3 regions of the Rhizobium sp. Nf11,1 genome follow, and region 3 is predicted to be linked to each of the others. Evidence: predicted binding sites of a transcription regulator. Region 3 holds the regulator's gene; each other region holds the start of a gene.

Region 1 (5,048 bases), on a different contig from region 3:
CTGCTTTTGCTGATCTGCATTGCAGCTCCGGTTCCGCTCGTACTGCGGCCCTACTACGATCTGATCTTCGCGATCACCCTGGCGCCGCTCATCGTAACACTCGGCCTGTTGCTGGAGATGCCCGCCCAGGCAGAAGGGCTGGCGACCTGGATCGGATACATCTCCTATCCCGTCTACATCCTGCATCGCGGTGTGATCGGTGTCTTCAAGCCCCTTGCGGGTTTGGTTGGTCTGAATGGCCCTCTCGCCTTCTTGGTGCTTCTTGGCGCAGTTGTCTGTTTCGCTTACATGACAGCACGCCTCGTAGACAAAGCAACCGCCATCCGGGCTCGTCAAACCGTACAGCTCGATGACATGCAGCCCTGACTGGGCTTCGCACGGCCCATCCAGCGATTGTTTCAATCCCCGCTCGGCTCTGGCAGCAGATCCGCATCCGTCAGCGTCCCGAGGAAGGCGACGATGTCGTCGATTTCGGGATCGGTCAGCGCCGGCGCGTCGCCGGGCTTCCGGCCGAAGGGCGGGTCCTGGTTGAGATTGTCCGAATAGGCCTGCGGCAGGTCGTCATAGCGGCGGATCGTGCCGTCGGCATTTTGCGCATACCAGCGGCCGGGGTCGCTGTCGCGGGTGGCATAGAAGGAGACCACGTCGCGCAGCGTGTGGAAATAGCCGTTGTGAAAGAAGCTCTTCTTCAGCGCGACATTGCGCAGCGTCGGCGTGCGGAAGAGGCCGCAATAGTCCTTGTGGCTGGCGAGATCGGTCCGCTGAGGGCCGCAGAGGCCGAGGTCATGATAGGTCGGATCGCCATTGGCCGGGATCGCCATGTTGCGCGGCGCGCCGAGCGCGAGGAAGCCGAAATCGGAAAAGAGCGGCGGCTCGCCGTCATTGGCGGGTTCGCTGAGGTGACAGCTCGAACAATTGCCCTTGGCCGGGTCCTCGAACAGCTGCCGGCCGTGCAGTTCCTGCGCAGTCAGCGTCGCCTTGCCGGCGAGAAATGCGTCGTAGCGGCTGGAATAGGGGTAGAAATCCGGGCCGCTCTGCTCGAAGGTGGCGAGCGCCTCGGCGGCGGCGTCGAATGTGTCTTGCGGGTTGTCGAATACGGTCTCGCCGAAGACCGCTTTGATGTCGGCGGCATAGGACGCCTTGCGCAGTTTGGCGGCGACGTCGGCCGCATCCGTGTTGCCCATCTCGAAGGGTGAGAGCAGCGGGATCTTCGCCTGGTCGGCGCCATGATCGACCCGGCCGTCCCAGGTCAGGCCGCCGGTCGGGCCGTTGTGGACGCTCTCGTCGCCCTCGTCCTCGGACTCGTAATAATGCTCGGTGAAGGCGGGCACCGCCTGCAGGTAGCGCAGCGTCGGGACGGCGCGCAGGCCCGGCCGGTCCATATTGGCGCCGCCCATCTCGACCGGCGCTGCCGAGGCCGGGCCGAAGGCGTGGGCTGGATCATGGCAGGAGGCGCAGGCCTGCAGCCCCGAGGCCGAGAGCGAGGGATCGAAAAACATCTTGCGGCCGAGCGCGGTCAGCCATTCGGCCCGGGCGAAGGCCTCGGCGCGCGACATTGGGCCGGGATGGATGTCGGCAGCCGCCGCCGCGCTGCTTTGCCGCAGCGGCATAATGGCGAGAGAGAGCATTGCAGCGCCGATTCCGGCCGCCAGGCCGGGCCGCGCAAGCCAGGACATCGTTTTCGTCATCCTAAGGATTCCAATGATTTATGCATGGCCTCCAGCATGATCGAACCGTGATGCAACAAATTGATGACGGCTGTTGTCGTGCCACCGCTGTAACCTTGCTGTCACAAAGTTGATGGAAGGCGGGACTAGCGTCGGTGCGCCCCCCGAGCGGCCCCCGCTCCCTCTAGCCAATGCCCCCTAGCCATGAGGTAACCCCCGTGAAAAGCCTGAAACGCCTCGCCTCGCTCTGTCTCGCCGGATCGGCCATGATGCCGCTCACTATCGCGGCCTCCGCCCATGCCGCGCCCGCCGGTTACGACAAGATCGGCAATATTGTCGTCATCTATGCCGAAAACCGCAGCTTCGATAATCTCTATGGCGGCTTTCCCGGCGCCAACGGCCTTGCCAATGTCGGCGCCGGTCAGGACCGCCAGCTCGACCGCGACGGCAAGCCGCTCGCCGAACTGCCGCCGGCCTGGGGCGGCCTGACCGCCAAAGGCGTGACGCCTGCGATCACCGAGGCGCAGTCGGCCCATCTTGCCAATGCCAGCTTTGCGATCGACGATCCCAAGGGGTTTGCGCAGGCGCCGACGATCGTCACCCGCGATCTCTGGCATCGCTTCTATCAGGAGCAGATGCAGATCGACGGCGGCAAGAACGACAAATTCGTCGCCTGGGCCGATTCCGGCAGCCTGGTCATGGGCCATTATGACGGCTCGATCCTGCCGATGTGGCAGGTCGCGAAAAAATACGTGCTCGCCGACAATTTCTTCCAGGGCGCTTTCGGCGGCTCCTTCCTCAACCATTTCGCGCTGGCCTGCGCCTGCGCGCCCTTTTATCCCGATGCCGACAAGAGCCCGGCAAAGCCTGTCATCGCCAAGGTCGATGCCGACGGCACCTCGCTTGTTGTCGCCGACAACGCGCCGAAATCGGCGCTGCAGGGGGCGCCGAAATTCGTCTCCGACGGCACGCTGACCCCAGACTTCTACGCCGTCAACACCATGCAGCCGCCCTATCAGCCGAGCGCCAATCCGCCGGCCAAGGACGGCGATCCGGCCTATGCCGATCCCAATGCGGCGACGACTTTGCCGCCGCAGCATGAGACCACCATCGGCGATCTCCTGTCGCAGAAGGGCGTCAGCTGGGCCTGGTATGGCGGCGCCTGGCAGGCGGCGCTCGACGGCAAAAACGCCACACCGGTGCCGAACTTCCAGTTCCACCACCAGCCCTTCAATTATTTCGCCAATTTCGCCCCCGGCACACCCGCTCGCGCCGACCATCTCAAGGATGGCGGCCTGGCCGGCGAGGCGTTCCTGCGGGACATCGACGCCGGCAAGCTGCCGGCGGTGTCCTTCTACAAGCCGCAGGGCAATCTCAACGAACATGGTGGTTATGCCGATGTATCAAGCGGCGACCAGCATCTTGCCGATGTCGTCGCCCATCTCGAGAAGAGCCCGCAATGGGGCCATATGCTCGTCATCGTCACCTATGACGAGAATGGCGGCTTCTGGGATCACGTCGCGCCGCCGAAGGCCGACCGCTGGGGTCCGGGCAACCGCGTCCCGGCCGTGATCATTTCGCCCTTCGCCAAGGCCGGCACGGTCGATCATACCCAGTACGACACGACCTCGATAATCCGGCTGATCACGACGCGTTACGACCTGCCGGTGCTGCCCGGCATCGCCGCCCGCGACAAGGCGCTCAGCGACAATGGCGAGCCGCCGATGGGCGATCTCACAGCCGCGCTCGATCTGACGCATTGACTTTTCGTCTAGCGGCTCCGGTTCCGGCCGGGGCCGTTCGCCTTTCGGCTTGCCGTTATCGGCGCAGCAGCGGCCGCAACGCCGCTTGCGTTTCCTTCAACAGCTTGAGATAGCGCGCCTTCATCTCGGCGGCCGGGACGAGCGCGGCCGGCGCGCCGATATTGATCGCCGCGATCGTTTCGCCGCGGTCGTTTTCGACTGGCACGGCGATCGAGCAGAGGCCGATCTCCAGCTCCTGATCGATGACGGCGCAGCCTTCTGCGCGCACCCGGCGGAATTCTTCGATGAGTTCGTCCGGATCGGTTTTGGTATTGGCCGTGTTCTGCTTCAGCTCGCTCCTGGCCAGGATGGCGCGCGCCTCTGTCTCCGATAGGGCCGCCAGCAGCACCCGGCCCATCGAGGCGCAATAGGCCGGCAGGCGGCTGCCGGGGGTCAGATTGATCGACATCACCCGGCGCTGCGCGGCGCGGGCGATATAGACGATCTCGGTGCCGTCGAGCACCGAGGCCGAGGCGCTCTGGCCGGCCTGTTCCGAGAGCTGATCGAGATGCGGCTGCAACAGCGCCGGCAGCGGCGTTGCCGCCAGATAGGCATGGCCGAGCCGCAGGATCTTCGGCGTCAGCGTGAAGAACTTGCCGTCATAATCGGCATAACCGAGCTCGGCGAGCGTCAGCAGCGAACGCCGCACCGTGGCGCGGTCGAGCTCTGTCAGCTTCGATGCCTCGGCGATGGAAAGCCGCTGCCGCGTTTCACCGAAGGCTTCGATGACTTTCAGGCCGCGGGCAAAGCCGCTGACGAAATCGGTTTCACGCATGGGTTCGATTCTCCTCTTAACAAGTGAGCATGTGCGATATATGAACAAATGTCAAATAACGCACAAAATGCCTTGCCGTTGCTCCTGCTGCGTTTTATTTCTGATGACAAGGAAAGGCTGAGGAGATCCCCATGGACAAGACAATCGCGAGCACGGCTGAGGCCGTCTCCGAGATCGGCGACGGCGCCACCGTCATGATCGGCGGCTTCGGCGGCTCCGGCGCGCCGATCGAGCTGATCCATGCCCTGATCGACAAGGGCCCGAAAAACTTGACTGTGATCAACAACAATGCCGGTAACGGCCGCATCGGCATCGCCGCGATGATTGACGCCGGCTTGGTCCGGAAAATGATCTGCTCGTTCCCGCGCTCCTCGGATCCGCGCGCCTTCACCGAAAAATATCTGGCCGGCGAAATCGAGCTCGAACTGGTGCCGCAGGGCACGCTCGCCGAGCGCATCCGCGCCGGCGGCTCCGGCATTCCGGCCTTTTATACGCCGACCGGCTACGGCACCGAACTCGCGGAAGGCAAGGTCATCGCCGAATTCGACGGCCGTCACTATGTGCAGGAGCGCTGGCTGAAAGCCGATTTCGCCATCGTCAAGGCTGCGGTCGGCGATGTCCACGGCAACCTCACCTACAACAAGGCCGGCCGCAATTTTAATCCGCTGATGTGCATGGCGGCGGCCAGGACGATCGCCCAGGTCTCCTCGATCGTGCCGGCCGGCGGCATCGATCCCGAGCATGTCGTCACCCCCGGCATCTTCGTCGACCGCGTCGTCGCCGTCCCCCATCCGCAGCAGGAAG
Region 2 (5,048 bases), on a different contig from region 3:
TTTTCGGCGACCTCACGCATCAGCTCTTCCGACCACATGTCGCCGTTGCGCGAGGGCGCGAAACCGTCGAGATACCAGGCGTCGAAGCCGGGTTTTGCCGCGGCGACGCCGTCAAGTGCCGCGCCGCAGACAACGCTGAGCCGCGTCTGGCCATCGAGATCGAGCGAGACGGTACCAGCAGGTGTTTGAGGCCAGGCTGCGGTCAGCGCCTCGCGTTCCGCATCAATCTCCGGCCAATGCGAGAGCGCCCGGCCGATCTCTTCACCGCGCATCGGATGGAGTTCGAAGGAAGTGAAATGCAGGTGCCGGCCGTCTGCGCGATGGAGCTTCCACTGCCGCCAGGTCTCGGCGAAGTTCAGGCCGGTGCCGAAGCCAAGTTCGCCGATGACAAAATCCCGCTGGCCGTGCCAACGCTCCGGCAGGCCGTTGCCGGCGAGAAAGACATGGCCGCATTCCAGACGGCCATCGGTCCGGCAATAAAAATGATCGCCAAAGGCGGTGGAATAGGGCATATCGCCGTCGCGCCATTCGAGCGGCTGCGGCGCGCCCGCGCCAATCTCATCGGGGTTCACGTCTCTCATGGAAAAAGCCGATAGTCCTCAGCCGACGTCCGGTCAATCTTCTTGCGACTTGCTGATCGTCGGCGGCGGCATCATGGGTCTCTGGGCGGCCATTCATGCCGAACGCCGCGGTATCAGCACCGTCCTCGCCGACGCCGGCAGATTGGGCGGAGGCGCGAGCGGCGGACTGCTCGGCGCGCTGATGCCGCATATGCCGGACCGGTGGTCGGAGAAAAAGCAATTCCAGTTCGATGCGCTGGTCTCGATCGAAACCGAAATTGCGGCGCTTGAAGCAGAAACCGGGCTGTCGGCCGGCTATAACAGGTCGGGGCGGCTGATCCCGTTGCCGAAACCGCATCTCAAGCGCATCGCCCGCGGCCATTCCGAAGATTCCGAGCGCCATTGGCGGACCGGCGAACGCCGCTTCCACTGGCATGTCATCGACAGGCCGCCGGTCGATGGTTGGCCTGACGCATCTGCCGGCGAAAGTGGCTTCGTGCACGATACGCTCGCCGCCCGTGTTGCGCCCCGCTCCTTGATCTCAGCGCTCATCGCATTGCTGCGGCGGGCAAAACATGTGCGCATCATGGAAAATGCTGTTGTCGCCGATCTCAATCCCGATCGCGGGACGGCCGAGATCGGCGGCGAAATCATCACGTTCGGCCGCTGCATCCTGGCCGCCGGCCATCAGTCCTTTCCCGTGCTGCAGCGGCTGACGCCGGGCTTGAAGCAGCCGCTCGGCCAGCCGGTGAAAGGGCAGGCGGCGCTGTTGAAAGCAGATGTCGACCCGGCGTTGCCGACGATCTTCCTCGATGGACTCTATGTCGTCGCGCATGAGGGGGGGCATGCGGCGGTCGGCAGCACCAGCGAGAACCGTTTCGACGCCCCCCTCTCGACCGATGCACAGCTCGACGCGTTAATCGAGGCGGCGCGGGCGATCGTGCCGGCGCTCCGCAGCGCCCCTGTCATCGAACGTTGGGCGGGGCTTCGCCCGAAAGCCATCGACCGCGATCCAATGATCGGCCGCCATCCAATCCATCCCCGACTGATCGCACTGACCGGCGGTTTCAAGGTCAGCTTCGGGCTGGCCCATCGGCTGGCGGAGGCTGCGGTTTGTATGGCAGGCGACACAGATTGCGAATTTTCGCTGCCGGAAAGCTTCGCGATATCAAGCCATATCGCTGTCGCTTCACGTTAAACGTGAATTAGATACAGCTGCGTTTCGTTATTCTGTCATGCAAATCACCTATCTGCTTGCGCATCGGCAGCGCCGGATTTTCCCGGCGCTCACTTCCTTCATGGAGGAAATTGCATGCGCTATGCCATTTGCTTCACGCCTCCGGCGAGCGACCCCTTGTCGCTCGTGGCCGCTAATTGGCTTGGCCGAAACGTGTTTTCAGGCGATATGGTGGAGCCTCCGGCCGTCCGCGGCCTCGGCATTCATGAGATCGCCTTTTATACTGCGGTGCCGCGGCGCTATGGTTTTCACGGCGTTCTGAAAGCGCCTTTTCAACTCTCCGCCGAGACGTCCGAATCGCAACTCCTGCGCGACCTCATGCGTTTTGCCGGAACATATGCTCCCTTCCAGATCCCAGGTCTCGAAATCGCCCGGCTCGGCAATTTCTACAGCCTAGTGCCGAGCGCCCCCTGTGAGCGGATCCAGTATCTGGCTTCGGCGATCGTTCAGGAGTTCGATCGTTTCCGGGCGCCGCTGAGTGAAGCCGATATCGAACGCAGCGATCCCGACGGGTTGTCGGCGGCGCAATTCGCCAATCTGCATCGTTGGGGCAATCCCTATGTGATGGAGGAGTTCCGCTTCCATATGCCGGTGACAGGCCCCATCAACACGATCGACATGCCCCGCATCGAGCCAGTGCTGGGAACGATCTTCGAGTCCGTCTTGAGGGAGCCGGTAATCGTTTCGAATGTGGCTTTGATGATCGAGGAGGGCACTGGCGGTCCCTTCCGCGTTCACTCGCTCCACCCGATGGGCAAGGTCAGCGCGCGCAGGATCGCCTGAGCAGATGTCGATCTAAGTCGTTGTGTTGAAAAGAGAAATTCTCCTATGCAGTTTCCGTCTCGACATTCCGGCTGCGGATGATACCGTTCCTTCGTCTTTTCAGAAGGTGATTTGATGGTATCCGAGACCTACCCGCGCAATCTCGTCGGCTACGGGCGTCAGACGCCCGATCCGAAGTGGCCGGGCGACGCCCGCGTCGCCGTGCAGTTCGTCATCAATTACGAGGAGGGCGGCGAAAGCTGCATCCTCGAAGGCGATCCGGCTTCCGAAAACCTGCTGTCGGAGATTGTCGGTGCGGCGGCCTGGCCGGGGCAGCGCAATCTCAACATGGAATCGATCTACGAGTATGGTTCGCGCGCCGGGTTCTGGCGGCTCTGGCGGATGTTCACGGGTCTCAAGGTGCAGGCGACCGTCTATGGCGTGACGCTGGCGATGGCGCGCAACCCCGAAGCGGTCGCGGCCATGAAGGAGGCCGGTTGGGAGATCGCCAGCCACGGTTATCGCTGGCTGGAATACAAGGATTTCCCCGAGGATCTCGAGCGCAAGCACATCCTCGAAGCCGTGCGCCTGCACACCGAACTCACCGGCGAGCGGCCTTTCGGGATGTATCAGGGAAAGCCTTCCGACAACACGCTGCGACTGGTGCAGGAAGAGGGCGGTTTCCTCTATTCCTCCGATTCCTATGCCGACGACCTGCCTTACTGGGTGAAGGGCGTCGACGGGAAACCCTTCCTGATCATCCCCTATACGCTCGAAACCAATGACATGCGTTTTGCCACACCGCAGGGTTTCAATGCCGGCGACCAGTTCTTCACCTATCTCAAGGACGCTTTCGACACGCTTTACGAGGAAGGCAAGGACGGCAGCCCGAAGATGATGTCGGTCGGCCTGCATTGCCGCCTCGTCGGGCGTCCGGGCCGGGCAGCCTCTCTGAAGCGCTTCATCGAATATGTGTTGAAGCATGACAAGGTCTGGATTCCGCGCCGCATCGAGATCGCCGAGCACTGGCACAAGAATCATCAGCCGGATGCGCTCTGATGTTGTCGCGCGAGGATTTCGTTTCCCGCTTCGGCGGCGTCTTCGAGCATTCGCCTTTCATCGCCGAACGCGCCTATGACGCCGGGGGTCTGAGGGAGCCTTTGACGGCATCAGGCGTGCATGCGGCTCTTGCCGCCGTCTTCCGTGCAGCAAGCCGGGAGGAGCGTCTCGGCGTGCTGCGTGCCCATCCCGATCTTGCCGGGCGTCTGGCGATAGCGGGCGAACTCACGGAGGACAGCCGCAAGGAGCAGGCCGGCGCCGGTCTCGATCGGTTGAGCCCGGCCGAACATGCCCGCTTCACCGAACTTAATGCAGCCTATATCGAAAAATTCGGCTTTCCCTTCATCATCGCCGTCAGAGGGCTCGACAAGGACGATATCCTTTCGGACTTCGAAAGGCGGATCGGCAATGACCTGGATGAAGAATTCGCGACCGCCACGACACAGGTCGAACGGATCGCGCTGCTGCGCCTGACATCGATGTTGCCGGAGGGCAAATGAACGAGCCTCGTGCTATCGACTATCTTAATGAAATGCAGAAGGCGGCAGCCGAAGCACTATACTTCGTGGGCGGAATGGATGAGGCGGCCTTCGCCGAGGATAATCTCACCTTCAAGGCGGTCGCCTTCTGCCACTTCACAATCGGCGCGGCTGCTTCCCGACTGCTCGTAGCCCATCCGGAATTCGCAACCGAGCATCCCACTCTGCCGTGGACGAAAATCTGCGGAACGGGCAACCGTATCCTGGAAGACGTCTTCGCCCTCGATCCCTCGGACATCTGGGATGCAACCTATCGCACGCTGCCGGAACTTCTCGTCGAGATCGACGCTATTCGTCACTGGCACGCCGAAGGTGAGTGAACTCATTGGCTGATTTTCTCGATATCCGCCCGCTTACCAGATCGGCCTTTGCTCCTTTCGGCGAAGTGATCGAAGCCGATCCAGCCTCGATGCGGCTCATCAACGGCGGCACGACCGAACGCTTCCATGCGCTGGCCACGGCGGAGGCGGCGGGCGAGGGCGCGCGCGTCATCATCAATCTCTTTCGCGGCCAGCCGCGCAGCTTCCCTTATGACGTCGACATGATGGAACGCCATCCCTTCGGCAGTCAGAGTTTCTCGCCGATCTCCGGCCGCCCATTCCTCGTCGTCGTCTCCGAGGACGATGGCGGACGTCCGGGCAGGCCGCAGGTGTTTTTCGCGCGCGGAGACCAGGGTGTAAACTACCGCCGCAATGTCTGGCATCATCCGCTGATGGCGCTCGGCCAAACCTCCGATTTCCTGGTCGTCGACCGCGACGGCCCTGGCAATAATCTGGAGGAATTCTTCTTCGACCCCCCCTATGTCATCAAAGAGCCAGCCCCATGACCGGACTGACGACACATGTGCTCGACACCGCCCTTGGCAAGCCCGCCAATGGGCTCAGGATCGAT
Region 3 (5,048 bases):
CGCCGATGCCAATATCGATAGCGCCAACAAGGGCCAGATCGATCTTTCCGTCGATGAGAAGAACCGCAAGGTCAACGACAAGCAGGTCAACTGGATGAACCAGCTGAAGGCGAGCGGCGCTCTTCAGAAGCAGTTCAACACCGGCCTCTTCGTCAACGGCAATTCCAGCCGTCCGGAAGCCGCCGGTCTCGGCGTCGCCCTCATCGGCTCGCTCTACCTGATGCTGATCGTGCTGGTTCTGTCGCTGCCGATCGGCGTCGCCGCCTCGATCTATCTCGAGGAGTTTGCGCCGAAAAACAGGCTGACGGACCTGATCGAGGTCAACATCAACAACCTCGCAGCCGTCCCGTCGATCGTCTACGGTCTGCTCGGCCTTTCCGTCTTCATCAACTTCATCGGCCTGCCGCGCTCGGCTTCGCTGGTCGGCGGCCTGGTGTTGACGCTGATGACCCTGCCGACGATCATCATCGCCACCCGCGCGGCCCTGCGCGCCGTGCCGCCCTCGATCCGCGCTGCAGCTCTTGGCCTCGGCGCCTCGAAGATGCAGATGGTGTTCCACCATGTCCTGCCGCTTGCCATGCCCGGCATCCTCACCGGCACGATCATCGGCCTGGCGCACGCGCTCGGCGAAACCGCGCCGCTGCTCTTGATCGGCATGGTCGCCTTCGTCGCCAATGCGCCCGCGACACCGCTCGAGCCCTCGACGGCCTTGCCCGTGCAGGTCTATATGTGGGCGAACGAGGCCGAACGTGCCTTCGTGGAGCGTACTTCGGGTGCCATCATCGTCCTGCTCCTGTTCCTGGTCGTCATGAACATGGGCGCCATCCTCTTGCGTCGTCGCTTCGAGCGCCGCTGGTAAACGGAGTCAAACATCATGAACATGCTGACGGAAGCTGCAGTTGAAAAGGCGCTGGATCAGAAGATGAGCAACGTCCCGTATAAAATGATCGGACAGGATGTCTCCGTATACTATGGCGAGAAGCGCGCGCTTTTCGACGTGAACCTGAACATCCGCGAAAACACCGTAACCGCCCTGATCGGCCCCTCGGGCTGCGGCAAGTCGACCTTCCTGCGAAGCCTGAACCGCATGAACGACACGATCGAGGGGTGCCGCGTCACCGGCAAGATCACGCTCGACAGCGACGATATCTATGATCCGGATATCGACGTCGTCGAACTTCGCGCCCGCGTCGGCATGGTTTTCCAGAAGCCGAACCCGTTCCCGAAGTCGATCTATGAAAACGTCTCCTACGGCCCCCGCATCCACGGTCTCGCCAAGTCGAAGGCCGATCTCGACCAGATCGTCGAGAGCAGCCTGCAGCGCGCCGGGCTCTGGAACGAGGTCAAGGACCGCGTGCACGAATCCGGCACGGGCCTCTCCGGCGGTCAGCAGCAGCGCCTGTGCATTGCCCGCGCCGTTGCCGTCAGCCCGGAAGTCATCCTGATGGACGAGCCCTGCTCGGCCCTTGACCCGATCGCCACCGCCAAGGTCGAGGAGCTGATCCACGAACTGCGCGAAAACTATACGATCGTCATCGTCACCCACTCCATGCAGCAGGCCGCGCGCGTCTCGCAGCGCACCGCCATGTTCCACCTCGGCAATCTTGTCGAGGAGAACGACACCGACAAGATGTTCACCAATCCGGACGATCCCCGTACCCAGGACTACATCATGGGTCGCTTCGGCTGATCACGGCCATCCGAAGCCTTCCCCTTATTCGAGGACAAAGCCCCATGGCATCGACACATATTTATTCTGCCTATGATGATGATCTGAAGTTCCTGTCCAGGCGGATTTCCGAAATGGGCGGCCTGGCCGAACAGATGGTCGCCGAATCCGTCCGGGCGCTGGTCAACGGCGATACCGCGCTGGCGCAGAAGGTCATCTCAGACGACGTGATCCTCGATCACACCGAGCGCGAAATCGGCGACAAGGCGATCGTCACCATCGCCCGCCGGCAGCCGATGGCCGCGGACCTGCGCGAAATCATGGGTTCGATCCGCATCGCCGCCGATCTCGAACGCGTCGGCGACCTCGGCAAGAACACCGCCAAGCGCGTCATCGCCGTGCAGAGCACCGGCGTTCCCCGCAAGCTCGCCCGCGGTCTCGAGCATCTCTCCGAGCTGGCGCTTGTCCAGCTCAAGGAAGTGCTCGACGTCTATACGACACGCGCTGCCGACAAGGCGACCGCCATCCGCGAACGCGACAACGAGATCGACGCCATGTACACCTCGCTGTTCCGCGAGCTCTTGACCTACATGATGGAAGATCCGCGCAACATCACGAGCTGCACGCATCTGCTCTTCTGCGCCAAGAACATCGAGCGCATCGGCGACCATGCCACCAACATCGCCGAGACGATCTACTACATGGCGACAGGCGCCCAGCCGGAAGGCGATCGTCCGAAGGATGACAGCGCCAACACCGTTGGCGCCGCGACGGAATAATCCTTCCAAGATTGCGTGCGCGCCCGTTCGGGGCGCGCAAAGAGGTCGCAGCCAATTTCTGAATTTGCGCAGGACGCCTGCTTAGAACCCCGGTTTAAGGCTTGTGCGCGAGGAGACGGACACGCATGATCCCGAGAGTCGCAGTTGTTGAAGACGAGGAAGCCCTCAGCGTGCTCCTTCGCTATAATCTCGAAGCCGAAGGCTTCGAGGTCGATACCATCCTGCGCGGCGACGAGGCCGAAATCAGGCTTCAGGAGCGCACGCCCGACCTGCTCATCCTCGACTGGATGCTGCCCGGCGTCTCCGGCATCGAACTCTGCCGGCGCCTGCGCATGCGGCCGGAAACCGAGCGACTGCCGATCATCATGCTGACGGCGCGCGGCGAGGAGAGCGAGCGTGTGCGCGGACTGTCCACCGGCGCCGACGATTATGTCGTCAAGCCCTTCTCGACCCCCGAGCTCGTCGCCCGCGTCAAGGCGATGCTGCGCCGTGCCCGTCCCGAGGTGCTGTCCTCGGTGCTGAAATGCGGCGATATCGAGCTCGACCGCGAAACCCATCGCGTCCACCGCAAGAGCCGCGAAGTCCGCCTCGGCCCGACCGAATTCCGCCTGCTGGAATTCCTGATGTCGTCGCCGGGCCGGGTCTTTTCCCGCTCGCAGCTGCTCGACGGCGTCTGGGGCCACGACATCTATGTCGACGAGCGCACCGTCGACGTCCATGTCGGCCGCCTGCGCAAGGCGCTGAACTTCTCCAACATGCAGGACGTCATCCGCACCGTCCGTGGCGCCGGCTATTCGATGGAAGCCTGAGGGTTTCTACTGCTGCTAAAGTCAAAGATTTGCCCCTCACCCTAGCCCTCTCCCCGTTCTGACGGGGAGAGGGGACGTGCCCTGCGAAAGGTCGGCGGGGAACGGAGAGGTTGCGGCATGTCCCTTCGCCCCGCGTGCGGGGAGAAGGTGGCGGCAGCCGGATGAGGGGCAACCCCAGCGCTTCCACTCCAATCATAAAAAACGGGCCGCTCGGCCCGTTTTTTATGTCCGGCGATGTCGCCTTCTCAGCTGACCCGTGCCGCGGCCCGGCGCCTTTCGTTGATCGGCTGATAGGCAAGCTTCTGATGATAGCTGCAATAGGGAGAATTGTCGGGGGACTCGCAGCCGCAGAAATGGAAATCTTCCTTGAGCGGGTCGCCGACCGGCCATTTGCAGGTGCGTTCGGTGAGCTCCGTCAGGCCGAGGCGGCGAGAAATCGGCACGACCACATTGCCGGCCGGCACATATTCCATTTCGTCGACGGCATCGACCTCGATCTCTTCCTTCAGCATCGTTGCGCCCTGTTGACGGGTCACGGTGCGGGTGGTGATCCGGGAGGCGTAATTCGGCGCGCGCGGCGCGGACGTCTGGCGCTTCGGCGTGCGCGCCGCGGTGGCCGTGCCGCCGGCTTTGGCGCGGCCGGGAAGGCTGAGCCTGTGCACCTTGCCGATAACGGCGTTTCGGCTGACGCCGCCAAGCTGCGCAGCAATCTGGCTGGCGCTCAGTCCTTCGGCCCAAAGCTTCTTGAGTTTCTCGACCCGCTCGTCTGTCCAGTTCATGCCCTGTCTCCACCTTTTGCGTTGGTGATGGCAGAATCCCTCACCGTTGTCCCGGAAGCCTCCGAAACAAGAAACGCTTGATCAATTTTGGTGACTAGTTCCGCCGCATGCAGTCTAGTAATTGAACTTTAACCTAGTGTGAGGCTGACTCCGTGACAAGAGTCGCGGGAATCCGGATGAATCGAATTTCAAGTTTTCCCCAACTTGCTGCCTCTGCGTGGCATTTCTGCAATAATGCCTGTTGAAGGCCGAAAGTGCCGCTGTACAAGCTTGCTGCATAGGCTAAGGCGGCAGTTTTGTTGACATTGCAGCGCGAAAAGGAAATAGTACCGCTCGCCGCCGAAAGGCGGCATTTTTGATTTTTTGGACCTGGTTTTGTTAGCCGGAGTCCGTGCAAGACAACATTGAACGGGAGACCCGCGCCATGGCTGAAGCCGCGCCGCTTTATGACACCTATTCTCGCGCCCCGCTGCGGTTCGAGCGAGGCGAGGGCGTATGGCTGATCACCGAGAGCGGCGAGCGTTATCTCGATTTCGGCGCCGGTGTCGCCGTCACCTCCGTCGGCCATGGCAACCCGCATGTGGTCGCGGCGCTGAAGGAGCAGGCCGACAAGGTCTGGCACCTCTCCAACATCTATGAGATCCCCGGCCAGGAGCGCCTCGCCAAGCGCCTGACGGACGCTACCTTCGCCGATAAGGTGTTCTTCACCAATTCGGGCGCCGAGGCGCTCGAATGCGCCATCAAGACCGCGCGCCGCTACCAGTTTTCCAAGGGCCATCCCGAGCGGTTCCATATCATCACCTTCGAGGGCGCCTTCCATGGGCGCACGCTCGCGACGATTGCCGCCGGCGGTCAGGAGAAATATCTCGAAGGTTTCGGCCCCAAGGCTCCGGGTTTCGATCAGGTGCCGTTCGGCGACATCGAGGCCGTCCGCGCCGCCATTACCGATGCGACGGCCGCAATCCTGATCGAGCCGGTGCAAGGCGAGGGCGGCGTGCGTCCCGCCACCGGC

What was found. Region 3 encodes PhoB, which activates phosphate uptake and scavenging genes when phosphate is short. Its sites were predicted from a motif close to TGTCATNNANCTGTCAT; they were not measured.
Region 1: the regulator PhoB is predicted to act here: its motif matches at 1,741-1,757, upstream of ACQ7C1_RS17585 (acid phosphatase).
Region 2: the regulator PhoB is predicted to act here: its motif matches at 1,781-1,797, upstream of ACQ7C1_RS20010 (DUF1045 domain-containing protein).

Annotation. Positions count from the first base shown of each region.
Region 1 covers NZ_JBOBHU010000011.1:53,978-59,025, reverse strand. Annotated here, with positions in the region: gene ACQ7C1_RS17595 (acyltransferase family protein) at 1-366, shown strand, start outside; gene ACQ7C1_RS17590 (cytochrome-c peroxidase) at 399-1,688, opposite strand; gene ACQ7C1_RS17585 (acid phosphatase) at 1,886-3,430, shown strand; gene ACQ7C1_RS17580 (IclR family transcriptional regulator domain-containing protein) at 3,486-4,244, opposite strand; gene ACQ7C1_RS17575 (3-oxoacid CoA-transferase subunit A) at 4,376-5,048, shown strand, end outside.
Region 2 covers NZ_JBOBHU010000013.1:119,164-124,211, reverse strand. Annotated here, with positions in the region: gene mnmD (tRNA (5-methylaminomethyl-2-thiouridine)(34)-methyltransferase MnmD) at 1-581, opposite strand, end outside; gene ACQ7C1_RS20015 (NAD(P)/FAD-dependent oxidoreductase) at 580-1,758, shown strand; gene ACQ7C1_RS20010 (DUF1045 domain-containing protein) at 1,873-2,580, shown strand; gene puuE (allantoinase PuuE) at 2,695-3,618, shown strand; gene uraD (2-oxo-4-hydroxy-4-carboxy-5-ureidoimidazoline decarboxylase) at 3,618-4,118, shown strand; gene ACQ7C1_RS19995 (HepT-like ribonuclease domain-containing protein) at 4,115-4,477, shown strand; gene ACQ7C1_RS19990 (ureidoglycolate lyase) at 4,483-4,983, shown strand; gene uraH (hydroxyisourate hydrolase) at 4,980-5,048, shown strand, end outside.
Region 3 covers NZ_JBOBHU010000001.1:4,062-9,109, forward strand. Annotated here, with positions in the region: gene pstA (phosphate ABC transporter permease PstA) at 1-859, shown strand, start outside; gene pstB (phosphate ABC transporter ATP-binding protein PstB) at 875-1,690, shown strand; gene phoU (phosphate signaling complex protein PhoU) at 1,735-2,448, shown strand; gene phoB (phosphate regulon transcriptional regulator PhoB) at 2,574-3,257, shown strand; gene ACQ7C1_RS00040 (GcrA family cell cycle regulator) at 3,503-4,036, opposite strand; gene ACQ7C1_RS00045 (aspartate aminotransferase family protein) at 4,461-5,048, shown strand, end outside.